One region of the Brevibacillus brevis NBRC 100599 genome, then DNA from elsewhere that is predicted to be linked to it. Evidence: riboswitches for the same ligand, from Rfam matches in the RefSeq annotation. Region 1 holds a riboswitch; the other holds the start of a gene.
What was found. A riboswitch is a leader RNA that binds a small molecule or an ion and turns the genes downstream of it on or off. The one in region 1 is predicted to bind cyclic di-AMP.
Positions count from the first base shown of each region.

Region 2: another riboswitch for cyclic di-AMP. It lies ahead of BBR47_RS05330 (C40 family peptidase); the one in region 1 lies ahead of BBR47_RS03360 (CAP domain-containing protein).

Region 1 is NC_012491.1:608,765-616,204, reverse strand. Features, by position in the region: gene BBR47_RS03370 (iron-containing alcohol dehydrogenase) at 1-835, shown strand, start outside; gene BBR47_RS03365 (aminopeptidase) at 931-2,046, shown strand; cyclic di-AMP (ydaO/yuaA leader) riboswitch at 2,271-2,428, shown strand; gene BBR47_RS03360 (CAP domain-containing protein) at 2,436-3,023, shown strand; gene BBR47_RS03355 (hypothetical protein) at 3,091-3,708, opposite strand; gene BBR47_RS03350 (sensor histidine kinase) at 3,832-4,923, opposite strand; gene vanT (serine racemase VanT catalytic subunit) at 4,966-6,690, opposite strand; gene BBR47_RS03340 (M15 family metallopeptidase) at 6,677-7,440, opposite strand, start outside.
Region 2 is NC_012491.1:1,041,153-1,048,592, reverse strand. Features, by position in the region: gene BBR47_RS05360 (response regulator) at 1-594, opposite strand, end outside; gene BBR47_RS05355 (HAMP domain-containing sensor histidine kinase) at 602-1,750, opposite strand; gene liaF (cell wall-active antibiotics response protein LiaF) at 1,764-2,654, opposite strand; gene BBR47_RS05345 (class I SAM-dependent methyltransferase) at 2,669-3,247, opposite strand; gene BBR47_RS05340 (PspA/IM30 family protein) at 3,342-4,037, opposite strand; gene BBR47_RS05335 (LiaF transmembrane domain-containing protein) at 4,102-4,506, opposite strand; cyclic di-AMP (ydaO/yuaA leader) riboswitch at 4,826-4,965, shown strand; gene BBR47_RS05330 (C40 family peptidase) at 4,970-5,491, shown strand; gene BBR47_RS05325 (response regulator transcription factor) at 5,706-6,425, shown strand; gene BBR47_RS05320 (sensor histidine kinase) at 6,426-7,440, shown strand, end outside.

The sequences.
Region 1 (7,440 bases):
GGGAAATCCGAGCGGTTCTGGTCAATTACTGGTACCCGTTCAGGAAGCACTCCCGATCATGACCGTCCCGACAGTAGCCGCTACTGGTTCGGAAGCAAACCATATCAGCGTCCTGACTCATTGGGACACGCATGAAAAATCTTCGATCAACGGTCCAGCACTTTACCCGAAGATTGCCATTCTTGATCCGTCTGTCACCTTTACCGTTCCGGCTCGCGTCACAGCAGAGTCTTGCGCCGATATCTTTTCCCATCTGTTTGAAAACTATTTGATCAGCGCGGAAGGGACCTACGTTCAGGACGGGATTTCCGAAACACTCATTCGCCTCGTCGTCGAGCACTCCATCACAGCGATCCAGCAACCAGACAACGCTGAAGCACGATCTACCCTTTTATGGGCGAGCACGCTGGGCATCAGTCCCTTCACTGCTGGCGGTCGCGGTGCTGGCATGCCTTTGCACGGAATTGAACATCCGCTGAGCGGAATCTACGATATGGCTCACGGTCGTGGACTGGCGATCCTGTCCCTTCCTTATTTCGAACAGATGATATTGCAAGACCGTCCCGAGAGACTAGCCCGTATGGGACGTCATTGTTTTGGCGTTACGGTGGAGAATGAGAGCGAAGCAGCACGAGCAACGATTGATGCCGTTCGCCGTTGGTATGAGCGTATGGGAATCACAGAACGTCTGTCTGACTTCGGTGTGACCAAACAATCACTGGTCCAAATGGCTGAGGAAGCGGTACGCATCGGCGGACGCGGAATCGGGTATCTGCCTAGCTCACGAAAATTGAATGAATCCGATGTAATCGCGATCTACGAGGCTTGCCTGTAATGGAAGCATCAAACACACTGGCGAGCCTACGCTCAGTTATGTAATAATACAAATTAATCATTAATCAAAATTATTTTACTACGGAGGTTACCACCATGGCAGATCCACGCATTAATGAACTGGCAAGCCGTCTCGTCCGTTACTCACTCCATTTGCAAAAAGGCGAAAAAGTTCTGATCGAAAATACAGGCCTGCAACCTGAACTCGTTCGTGCACTTGTGCGTGAGTCATTTGCAGTTGGGGCTCTGCCTTTGGTCACCTTAAAAGACCAGGAAGTCATGCGTGCACTCTATCAAGGCACGAGCGAAGAACATATGGCTCTGATGGCAAAATACGAGTATGACAGGATGAAGGACATGGATGCTTACATCGCCATCCGCGCCTACGACAACATCAACGAGTATGCCGACGTACCGGACGACAAAATGGGCATTTACGCTCGTGTCCTGTATCAACCTGTACATACGAACGAGCGCGTTCCGAACAAACGCTGGGTTGTACTGCGCTACCCAAACAAGTCGATGGCACAGCTATCCAAAATGAGTCTCGAGAGCTTTGAGGACTTCTACTTCTCCGTCTGCAATCTGGACTACGCGAAAATGTCCGCTGCCATGACTCCGTTGAAAGAGCTGATGGAGCGCACTGATCGTGTACGCATCGTCGGTCCAAAAACGGACCTGCGCTTCTCCATTAAAGGAATCAATGCCATCAAGTGTGACGGCAAACGCAATATCCCGGATGGCGAAGTATACACCGCTCCTGTACGCGATTCCGTGGAAGGGACGATTTTCTACAACGCGGCATCGATCTACAACGGCATTACCTTCAATGATGTTCAGTTCACTTTCAAAGAAGGCAAAATCGTGGAAGCGACCAGCTCCAATACTAAAGCATTGAACGACATCCTCGACACGGACGAGGGCGCACGTTATATCGGAGAATTCGCGATCGGCTTCAACCCGCACATCCTCCACCCGATGCTGGACATCCTGTTTGACGAAAAAATCGCGGGCAGCTTCCACTTCACGCCAGGGAATGCTTACACAGTAGCAGACAACGGCAACCGCTCCTCCGTTCACTGGGACTTGGTCCAAATCCAACGCCCTGAATACGGCGGCGGCGAAATCTGGTTTGACGATGTGCTGATCAGAAAAGATGGGCGCTTTGTGTTGCCAGAGCTGGAAGGCTTGAATCCGGAGAATTTGATTTAAACGAAATGAATGAAAAAATGGGTTAGGGAATGAGTTCCCTAGCCCATTTTCTATTGTTCAGAGAAAATAAAGCGTTAGACTGGCCTATTTTACAGGCGACACTGTAAGCGGGATTGGTGAGTGTCGGACTCCACCCTCTCAATAAAACAAGAGATATTCTTATTAATCCTACCAAATTTTACGGGTTTCTTTCACCGGTGAATCTCTGTTATTCTAGGTCATGCCAAACAAAACAGCCGAAACTTCCTCTCGAATGGAAGTGCGGGGGAGCTTTTTTACTTGCAGATGAGAGATCTGCATGGGGTGAATCGCCAAAGTGCGTAGGGTTGTTTCCTCAATCCGAATCCGTCAACTAACCTCGTAGGCCAAAAAAAGGAGACGATGTGAATATGAAACGCCTTGGTACTATTGCAATCGCGACATTGGGATTGGGATTTGTTCTTTCCGGCTTTTCTAACACAGCTTCTGCCGCTACCACATGTCCGCAATACGGGTATCAACCATATATGCAACCTGTCCAACCGCAAATGCAAGCACCTTACGCAGCACCAGCGAATCAACAGCAGCCAGCTCAACAGCCAGTAAAACAAGCTAACCAACAAATGGATTCTTCCTCGGTTGGGAAGCAAGTAACTGATTTGGTAAACCAAGAGCGTGCAAAAGCAGGTCTGAAGCCAGTGGAACTGGATGCTTCCCTGAACAAAGTTGCACAAGCAAAAGCTGCTGATATGTCCAAAAACAACTACTTTGACCATACAAGCCCTACGTATGGCTCTCCATTTGACATGATGAAACAATTCGGTGTATCTTCTATGACCGCGGGTGAGAACATCGCCATGGGTCAACGCACCGCTGAGGAAGTCATGAACCAATGGATGAACAGTGAAGGACACCGTCAAAACATCATGAATCCTTCCTTCACCAAAATCGGTGTAGGCTTTGTGAATGGATACTGGGTACAAGAATTCATCGGATAATGAAATTAGATATAAATGCCGAGTCCTCTAGCGGGGACCCGGCTTTCTTATTTTTTCACAGATATTGTCATGTCTTTTCTTCATCCACCGATTCCGCACTTTCTCGAACTTTTTCTACAACTTCTTCAGATTTGAGTTGCTTGTGCGAAGGGAGATCTAAAAATGTAGAAGCACGTCGATCGAGCCACAAGCTTTCCTCACCTTCCCTATCAGTTGCAACGAAGATAAACCCACCTGAATAACTAAAGTACGTAATGTTTACATCTTCCCCGAGTGTATTTTTCATGTTCTCGTAAAGGTCAAACAATTCAGGGCCAGTTTTTTCACCACCAGCCATGATTGGCTCTGTATCTGTTGCTATAACGATACCTTTTACTTCATCCTCTTCCATAATGAACGAAAGTTTTTCGTCTGTTGAAGATAGCAGTCCTTGCATATTCGTATCGTTGTAGTTACGTATTTTATCCGCTTCTGGTAAAACAGCTCCCTGAATTGAAAAGTCTGACAGGGTTGCATTCCTACTCGATTTGCTTAAGGGTTGGTTCTCTTGGTTACGTGCCTGTTCCATCTTTTTATATGCCTGTAGTGCTTCCTTATCCCCTTGGTTAATAGCCTCAGCCCAAGTAGCTGATGATATTCCAGCAACAATTAGCGCACCTATCAATGTCCATGTGTATTTATTCATAACTCCCCCAAAGTTAATTCACTTCGATATAGGAATATTCTACCATATTTTGAAATCCCTATGAATTATGCAATAAAAAAATGAAGACATTGAAGCGTCTCCATTTTTTATTTTGCCATCATTTCATCCATACGGCAGCCTGACCTCAAAACACGTACGAATCAAATCACTTTGGACAGAAATCGTTCCCCGATGCTTCTCGACGATATTTTTGGCAATAAACAGGCCAAGTCCTGTTCCTCCCCCTTGATGCGTTCGCGCTTTGTCGCCTGTAAAAAACATTTCAAAAATATGCGGCAGCGCCTCCTCAGGTATCTGGTCGCCGTAATTCATGATTTGCACAACTACTTCATCGCCCTCGCGATAAGCGTTCAAATCGATAAACTGGCCATCGCCCCCGTAGCGTATCGCGTTGGTCAGGATATTCTCAAATACGCGTGCCAGCAGCTCCCCATCTCCCACGATCACTAATTGGGCAGCAACCGTACACCGCGCGACGAGCTCATTTTTCTCAAAGGAAGGATACATCTCCTCATTTAACTGAACAAGCAATTCGCTCAAATCAATGACCTTTTGCTCGATGGTAACCATGCCGTAATTCATTCTCGTAATTTCGAATAGCTCATCAATCAGTTTTTCCAATCGATGCGACTTGGTAAGAGCAATCGTCGCATAATGCCGCATTTGTTCTTGTGTCATCTGCTCATCTTGCAAAATGAGATCCAGATAACCCAGAACAGATGTCAGTGGTGTACGCAAATCATGCGCCAGGTTCAAAACAAGCTGATCCTTGCTGCTTTCGGCAAAATCCCCTCTTTCTACCGCCTTTTGTAGCATTTCGCTTGCTAGATTGATATCCTTGGCGATTTCTGCAAACTCATCATTAGATGGGATATGGACATGCCGTGTAAAGTCTCCACTCGCGAGATAATGAATGCCCGTAGAAATCTCCCGAAAGTAGCCAGCATACCGTTTGGTCAGGAGATAGAAAAACAAGATCGCAATGGGAGCAAAGACAATCAAAAAGAAATTGATATCCCCCATCTCCCTGATGAAATAGCGCACCTGGGTGATTGGATCTTCGTACTTAACCCCCACCCGATAGTAAAACTGGAGCACTTTATAGAGCAGATAGGTTACGATACCAGCCAGAAGCATGCCAAACCCAAGAAGCCCAAGCATTTTGAAACGAAAGCTATGTCTCCCCTTCGCCATGGAAAAAATGAATCACTCCCTATACTCGTTTTCGTCCAACGATCAATCATGATAGACTCTTTTAACCCGTTCTCCCAAACGGCTTACCAGCTCGTTCGTAATGGTTTTACACGATTGGGCCATTTCCTCGGCAGTGATCTCCTCCTCTTGATCTCTACCAATAAAGGTCACAACCTCCCCTCTTTGCACCTCTTCTATATCTGAAATATCTACAATGAGCTGATCCATGCAGACAAAGCCAATAATCGGTCGCCTTTTTCCTCTAATCAAGCAGGTAGCCCCCACTTGTGACAGCATGCGCGGAACCCCATCTGCATATCCGATGGATACGATGGCAATCTTACTGTCCTTCTGCGCTGTGTGGGCGCGTCCATAGCCCACGGGTGCTCCCTTTTCCACCTGTTTCACCTGCACAACTCTTGCCTTTAGTGATAACACAGGTCGTAGGTCGATGCTTGTTTTTACCTTGTCTCCCTGCTTGCTCAACATCCCGTAGAGAGCGATCCCCATTCGAGCATAATCGTATTGCAGCTCCCCGTAATTCAGTACGCCGTAACTGCTTTGAACGTGCAGCTTCTGTGGATTGATCCCCTTTTCTTTCAGCTGTTCGATCACGTTTTGGAAACGGTCGATTTGATTTTTCGTGTATGCGATATCCGAAGCTTCCAAACTGTCAGCCACACTCAGATGCGTAAAGGTACCGCAAACCTGCAAATGCTTATATCGATACATAGCCGCGATTTTTTCCGTGTATTCCCAAGACTCCCCGAGTCTCCCCATCCCCGTGTCGATCTTGATATGAACAGGGATTTTCACGTTGTAGCCATTCAGTGTCTGGGCATATTCGTCATCTACTACGGTTTGTGTCAGTTTGAAACGGGCGATCTGGCGTATCCGACGCTCATCGGTATAGCCAAGCACCAGAATCTCCCCTTTTACGCCCTTCTTCCTTAGCTCGATTCCTTCATCGATTGTGGCAACGGCGAAGTGATCAATCCCGAGCTTGTTTAAGAACCTCGCAATTTGCCATCCGCCGTGGCCATATGCCTGCGCCTTAACGACTGCCATCATCGCACAATCCTTGGGGAGAACCTGCTGGATTTCCCTGACATTATGTTGGAGATGCGGGAGATGGATATCAGCCCATGCTCGCCCAGTTTGATCCGGTTTCCCACCTCGAAAGCGCTGGATCGCCTTCATCGCCAGCACTGAAAGAACAAACGACAGCACTGTGACCAGCGTAAAATGCACCAAGCCAAAGTAGCTGTCTCCCAATAACCCGATGCCATACAGCAGCAAAGTCACCCAAAACGCATTCCATGTCGATAGTCTCGTATATAAAAAAGTATTGATACACACCCCCAGCATGATGCCAGGGAAATACCATAGATGATACAAGGTCCCGTTAAACAAGAGGTCTTTCACTGCTGTTAATAAAGTAAATCCATCCGTAAAATACCCCTCATACACATTCACAGGAAAATAGAGAAGGATCGAAAGCAAATATAGCTTTCCTACTTTCCATAAAAGCTGCTTTAGCATAGACGCATTTCTGTTGCGATCTGAACCAAGCTTTTGCATGAAGAAAAATCCTGTGCACATAAAGAAAAACGGAACTGCCACCCTGGCTATTGTTTGTCTCAGTGTGAAGTCCGCCCATTCACTTATGGATAGCAGTGGAAAAGTATGGATGGCGATAACAAGAATCGCTGCAATGATTCCGAATCGATCCAGCCCGCCATACTGCTTTTCACTACCCACGTTCATTACGTGCCTCCTGATGAAATACCGTAATGATAAATCCATCCACGTTGTTGCCCGATATTTCGTAGCGCTCACCAGCTACAACCGGGATGTGCGTAACTGTATCGGTAGCTTTTACATAGTAGATTTCCATGTTCTCCTCATCTACTAGCAAATGCTCCTGATGGAATTCGTAGTTTTTCACATACTCGATATACTCTTCCAGACAAAGCTGAAGCTTTTCCATCAACACAGCATGCGGATAGCCCACATACCGAAAATGCCAGGGCTCATCCGAAATCCCTGTTAGCTGTTCTTTGTCTTTGTCGTAGCGTTTGATAAACCCATATTGACTAGCGCGCTGTCGAAACATTCGGCATACGCCGTGATCGGGAAAAGAAGGGCAAATAAAATCGATTACTTCCTTTTTCTCCCCTACATCTATCGCAAGCCCTGTCTGATGCTCGCTTTCATTCGGACGCGCTACAAATTTACTGGTAAACACCTGTCCATTTTCGAGAAAGGATTGATCATAAATATCCGTTTGTTCCGCCTTACTGCGAAATCCACTGACAGGCACGATTGCATTCTCTGCGTTGCAGGCTTTCAGCAGCTTGGCAAACATCTTCGCAGCCGTGTTTTCCAGCATCATATTGTTGTGTGCTCCGTCAATCAGCCGCATGCGGTTCAGCAGAATACCGTCGTCTGTTTGCCAGCGGATTGGGTACTGGCGATTCACCAAGATCAGATGACCGTGATGCAGATTGTCGCTGT
Region 2 (7,440 bases), 430 kb from region 1:
TTGCGTGCGATCCTCCACGTTCAGCTTGGCAAGAATGTTGCTGACATGAGTCTTGACTGTTTTGATCCCGATAATCAGCTCATCAGCAATTTCTTGGTTGGACTTGCCCTGACCGATCAGCTTCAAAACCTCCAACTCGCGCGGCGTCAGCTGTTCATGTGGATGAGACTCTTGACCGTGACGGAAACGGGCCATGATTTTTCCTGCTACCCTCGATTCCAGAACTGGTTCACCCGCCGCAGCAGAGCGAATTGCTTTTGCAATCTCGGCTGCACGCGAAGTCTTTAACAAGTAGCTGAATGCCCCCGCTTCAATGACCGGATATACCTTTTCGTCATCAATAAAGCTAGTCAAGACAATTACCTTACTGGAAGGGCAGCTTTCACGAATACGTCGAGTAGCTTCCACACCGCCGATGCCTTCCATGACCAAATCCATCAGAACGACATCTGGGAGCAGTTCTTGCGTCATTCGCACGCCTTCTTCCCCACTGCCTGCCTCTGCTACGACTTCAATATCCTCCTCTGTAGACAAATAAGCAGCCAGACCCATCCGAACCATTTCGTGATCATCTACCAGTAGTACCCGAATCACCGAGCCTTCACCCTTCCCGTTCCGTCTGTAACACTATAGGAATACGCACCTCAATTTGCGTCCCCTTCCCAATCGCCGAGTAAATCTCCATGGAGCCTCCAACCTCTGCTACGCGCTCTTGCATGCTGCGCAAACCGTAGGACGTCATTTTCTCCCCATCCGGATCAAAACCAACACCGTCATCCGTTACTCGCAGGCGAACCTGCTCTTGCAGTGTAAATAGCTTCACTGCAATCTGGGTAGCTCTGGCATGCCGCAATGTATTGGACAAGGACTCCTGCAAAATACGGAACAAATGATCCTCAATTCCACTCGGCAAGCCTTCGACGTCTTCGATCTCCCAAGTAAGCTGCATGGTATTTTTACGCGTCAGCTCATCTAAAAGTTCCAGAATAGCTTCCTTCAATGACTTGTTTTGTAACGTAGCCGGGCGAAGGTGCAAGAGCAATGCCCTCATCTCTGCTTGTGCAGCTGCTGCCATCTCTTCGACCAATTCAATCTGTTGGGCTGCACGCTGAGGATTTTTTTCTACAAGCCGCTTCATCGCCGCAGTCGTCATGGCGATGGCGAACAACTGCTGGCTGACCGCGTCATGCAGTTCTCTCGCCAATCTCTGTCGCTCCTCAGTTACTGCTGCATGCTTCAATTGCTCTGCGAGAGCCGCATTGTGGTTCGACAACCGCTGCAAAGATGCTACTTGCTCTTCCCATTGCGAAGCCAAGCGATTAATCTGCCATCCTAATTCGCCGACTTCATCGACGCCCAATTCGGGAACCCGATATGACAGCATCCCGCGTCCAAGCTTCATGGCAGCTTCCCACAGTACACTGAGTCTTTTTTTCAACAAATTACCGATGATATAGGAAATGATCAATGCCACTAAGACACCTGCCGGCAAAGAAACAACAAAAGCAGCAAGCTGAATCAAGCCCTCTGGATCGGTAGGCAGATTGATGCCTATATATTCTGCCAGCCACTTCACGAGGTTGCGGTCGCTAATTATTTCGTTGTACCACCGATGAATCCCGGGGTGATCTTTCCATAAAAAGTATAGCCAAAAGAAACAAATAAACGCGGCAGTAATTGCACTGACGGCCAGTAACATGCCATAGCGCACGTATTGCCACTGAATACTTGCCAATCGCTGTCGACGCATCCGCCAGTACCTCCTAGATGTACTTGACTTTTATATCGCCGACAAGCAGCGAGATATGCAAGTTTACTTTTTGCAATGCTTCATCATACTGATCAGAACGAATCTTAACACTGCGATTGATACCTCCCTGCCGGTGGCTTAGCACCTCCAGGTCACCAATACTCAAGCCTGCCGTTACCGATACAGGAAGATCGATAGGCACATAAATCGTCACATCGCCTACCCAGCCCTCTACGACAAGAAACGCCTCATCCCGCATCAACACTGCCCGAGAAAGATCAATCACAACATCCCCGATTCCATGCCAGACATGCAAGTAACTCAGTTCAAAACGCCCGGAAGTCAGGTGATAATCCCCAATCAGAGAACTGCGGGAATCTTTTGGCAACATGTCGTCAGGTGATGAAGACATGTTTTCGTGATGAGGAATTTTGCCACCAACATGCTTCCATTTGTTCCAGTTGTCTTGCCAAGGGCGTTCCGCTGTTGAAACGTTCACGTCATTCGGGACACTCGCATCACTAGTCAAAATCGTCTCCGCAGCAGATGGGGTCCCACTCTCTCCCAATGGTTGATTCACATAGCGATCTCGTCTGCTGTTCTTGCCCCGAATCAACTGAAAGCCGAAATAAATAAACACGATTGGTACTGCAATCTGGAACAAATCATCAATCCCGACACCAAACCACATGTCCGTCGCGATGATGGTCCCCAGAGAGAATAGAATCCCTCCGCCAATCCGATTTTTATTCCCCCACAAACGAAGGCCAAAATAAATAAGCACCATCGGCCACAAATCAAACAGACCGAACGATATGATACCCAAACTGTCTAACAAAAGACCGATTCCCGTAAAAATAATCAGGACACCAGCCAACATTTTGTGTAAACGGGACAGTTTCACAAAAGTCTCCTCTCTCACGCCCCACGCTGATCGTTTTCACTTTGTCCATTACGACATGTATAGATGAATGCAGGCGGAATGTTCAACAGGGTAAAGTCGATCTTGACCCAGGGAAAACGATCCTGCAACTCAGCTTGGAGTTGTAGCGAATATTGGAATGTAATAAATAGGCCCCCTGGCTTCAGTACAGATTGAACTTCGTCCAGAATTGCTGCCCGCAGCTCTTGTTGAAAGTTGGCGAATGGCAGACCTGAGATAATGACATCTGCACCTGCAAGGTCCTGCTCCTCCAAGTAAGACCTAAGTTTAGTCGCTTCCTCCCTGATAGGAAGATCGGGAAAACGTGATTGAAGCATAGAGCGAAATTGGGAATCTCGTTCCACGAGCACGTACTGTGTGCCGGGATGCAAGCGCTGATAGATCGTTTGGGTAAAAGCCCCTGTACCAGGTCCCAGCTCCAGGATCACATCGGTTGAAGCCCAATCGACGCTTTTCAACATTTGCTCACATAAAAAACGAGAGCTGGGGATGATACTACCGACGCGTCCAGGCTCAGCGATAAACCGCCGCAAAAAGACCAAGAAGTCCTGCAAGAATCGTACCTCCTAGGGGAAAAGCAGCCTGATGTACACAGGCTGCCGAATTGACACACTCTATTCTACACCTTGTCCCCCAGTTCCTGTTGAATTAGGATTGTACTGGTTTGGCTACCGGTGTTTTTACTTCATTAATGGATGCTTTGATGCTGGCAAGTTCTGCATCGAGATCATCCTTTTCCAGCTCAGACAAAGCGTTCTCCCAAGCGCGGTTCGTTTGGCGCCATTGCCCGCTCATTTGCGCTTCTGCTTCCATGCGCATGACTTTCTCTTCCATGCGAGCGAAGCCACGGCCTGCGGACTGATTGCCGATACCGACAACTGCTTGATTGACTTGCTTTTGGGTACGAGCTACTTGTGCACGTGCCATCAGAGTGAACTTTTTCGCACGCATTTTATAGAACTCTTCCTTCAGCTCAGCCAGCTTCTCGCGCATTTGCGTAGCTGACTCGGATGCTGACAGGTAGAGAGTTTCATATTCCGCTGCACGGCCTTCGTACTGCTTCTTGTCAGCGAGTGCTCGACGAGCCAACTCGTCTTCTCCTTCAGTCAAGGCGAGCTTGACTTGGCGATCACGTTTTTCGATCAGAGCATTGGCTTCGTCCAATTGCTGACGGAATTTCTTTTCCAGAGCAACCTGACGGGCAACCGCTACTTCAACTTGTCCGATTTCTACTTCCATGTCACGCATATATTGATTCAGCATTACTACCGGATCTTCCATTGAATCCAATGCATCATTTACCGAAGCTACTGTCAGGTCACGCAAACGTTTAAAGATACTCATTATTTTTTCCTCCTCATCATATCACATCATATTGTTCATCCAAAAGACTCTTGCGACATTGGCGTTACTGTGGGCGTCTTCTTACATCTCTCTCCCAAGTGTCCAGCGTATCTTCCTTTAATACTTTTTGGGCCCATTCACGCTCCCAAGCAGGTGGCGCTTGTTTAGGTTCTTGGCTGGGACGCAGTAAGCGATATCCCAGATAAATCACCCCAATGGCCAGAAGCGCGTGAAACAGTAGGTCAAGCTTGCCAATCAACATCAGGAACCCGAATAGGAAGACCAGGATTCCCCAAAATCGTGAACCGGTTTGTCCCATGATCTTTTTGGCACCGTATATCATGATCACGCCGGGAATGATAAACCCGAGCAAGTCTCCGATATCGATACCAACCAGATCGAGAAGAACCAACCCACCGACTAGCAGCAGAACCAGCCCGAGTAGTACTTTGCCAGACCGTTCGCTCATTACTCGCTTACCTCCATTCGTTTTGCTTGTGGTGCTTGTGGAACGTTATGCCCTTATTGTAGCCCTCGGTATAGGCTTCCCATAACGGGCGTGCGGTTGGTTTTTCCCTCCGTCCTTGGACGGAGACATTTTCCTGCCTTAATCGGACGAGCTCTCTCGCAAGGCAGGAATAAGCCCACGTCGAAAGGCGGCTTGCACTGTCGAACGAAAACGTTACAGCATTTGACGCTATCTTTGTGACGAATATGTGAATGAACAGATAAAAAGAAGGAAAAAAAGGACTGGCGTAGAATCTTCGTAAGAGTGCGTGTAAAAAAACATCGAAAAATAGCCGAATTCCGCTTAGCGGAAACGGGGGAACCACGTTTTTGGGGTGAATGGTTGCTACTCCTAGCAGCCTAGGGCGTCCTTTCGACCGAACCCTTCAGCTAACCTCGTAGGCTCACGAAGGGAGCAGTTTCTTTTGCGCAAGATGGTTTTATCTTTATTTATGGCTGGATTACTTGCTATGGGGGCAGGCGCTGCACAGGCTGCTGAGGAGAATACTCTCCATGAAGTTGTCAGCGACTTGTACGGTACCCCTTACAAATCTTCCGGCTCGTCCAAAAAGGGCTTTGACTGCTCCGGTTTCACACGCTACGTATTTGATGCGTTAGGTGTAGACCTGCCTCACAATTCTGCTTCCCAGTACGAATTAGGTACAGAGGTAGACAGAAAAGATTTGCAACCAGGCGATCTCGTATTCTTCAATACGAACGGTCGCAGCATTTCTCATGTGGGTATCTACATCGGAGACGGCACATTCGTGCACTCGGAATCTGGTCGTGGAGTCGTCAACACCAAGTTGAACGATCCATACTACTGGAGCAAGCGTTATGTAGGCGCCAAGCGTCTCAGTGCTCCTGTTCTAGCGAAAGCAGAAACTCCGAATAAGGAAAAAGCGGTGCAAGCTGCATCGTTGCCGGAAAAACCAGCTAAAAAATAGTCATTCGGCAAAATAATAAAAGCCAGGGACACTACGTCTCTGGCTTTTTCTGACGAAATTTAGTACCTGGTCTAAAGAGGTACCCTCACATATTAGAACAACTTAATAACTTACGGGGTTTCTTCCCCTGATAGGGGCAAAGCATGTTATGATAGACAAGACCCATTCTTTGAATGGTATTCCTTATTAATAGAAGTAACTGGGGGTTGTTCCGGTGAAAGATCACATTTTAATTGTCGATGACAATCTGGAGATTATTGAACTGCTAGAAGACATTTTGGAGAACGAGGGCTTCAGCGTTTCCTCTGCTGAAAGCGGAGAAGATGCACTCTCGTTGCTCAGCCAAGGTGAGCGTCCCAACCTGATCCTTTTGGATATTATGATGCCCAACATGAGTGGCTATGAGCTCTGCTCTCAAATTCGCCGTGAGTGGGATTTGCCTATACTGTTTCTCAGTGCAAAAGGAAAAGCGGTAGATAAGGTAGTCGGCTTTGAAATCGGCGCAGACGATTACATCACGAAGCCTTTTGATACGGAAGAGTTGCTCGCTCGCATTCGTGCCCACCTTCGTCGCTATGAGCGCATTCGCAAGCATACCGAAGAGCAGCCTGAGAAGGAAACAGCCTCTTCTCCGATTACGGTTTTGAAATTTAAGGACTTGGAAATTCATAAAGAAACGTATTCCGTATATGTATGTAACCAAAAGATCGAGCTCTCTACCAAAGAATTTCAACTACTCACCTTCCTCGCAGAAAATGCGGGCATCGTCTTTACAAGAGAGCAAATTTATGACCGTGTTTGGGGATATGGTTATGGCTCGCTCAATACAGTGACGGTCCATATTAAAAACCTCCGTGAGAAGCTGGAAACGGAACGTCAATTCATTAAAACACAATGGGGGACAGGCTACGTTTTTATCGGGGAGAAGCTTTAAATGAGCTTGCGCAATAAAATTTTTCTCTCCTTCATTGCCTTGCTCACACTCAACATTTTGTTGTTTAAATTTGTTTTTCAAGACATTATTGTCGCTCAACTCAAAAATGACCGGCATAATCAGTACCAGGCTGAGAAGGAAGCCGCAGAAAAGGTCATGCTCAATCAACTGCTTCTCGTCAGTAATTTCAAGGACCCAATCGAACGCATGGAGCTTGAGAAGCAGTTGCCAGACGACGTGATGTACCGCATGCTCGTGAAGGATGCCAATGGAAACACTATCTACAGCAAAACATCAAGCGCCTATAATTTAAAAATGCCTTCCCCCTCCTCATCAAGCCGTGGCGATTCTGCTAAGCAAAATGACCTCAAAGTGGTCGCTGAGTACCATTTTCAGCAGGAGCCACCGCGTACAGGGGAGATTGTTGTTTATTTCTACACGGATGATTACGACATGATGGCTACGACAGGGGTTTCCATGATGCTTTGGTTTATTTACGGAAGCATTAGTCTGGTAGGATTGGTTCTGCTCGCTTTGTTCGTTCGCTGGATACTACGGCCGGTTAACGAATTATCGCGCGTCACCCAAGAAATCCAGGAAGGGAAGCGGCTGGTCACATTTACGTATCGATCGCATGATGAATTTGGGCAACTCTTTCGATATTTCGGGGAAATGGTTGATGAGCTTCGCTTAGCGGAAGAAAGACAGGCTGAAATGATTGCTTCGATCGCCCACGACTTCCGTACACCTCTCACCACGATCAAAGGTTATGCCTCATACATCGGCTCTGGTCGCGTGACGGATATGACCAAAATACAGAAACAGATGGGCAAGATCGAGCTAAAAACGACGGACTTGGAAAAGTTGCTGGATGAGCTGCAGGACTTCACCACGCAAAGCTCCGAAGTTCGACTTAGCATTAACCGCATTCATGTCAAAAGCTTCTTGCGAGGAATTATTGAGGACTATTTGCCAAGAATCAAAGAGGCAGGCCTCACGTTTCAATGGAAGCTAC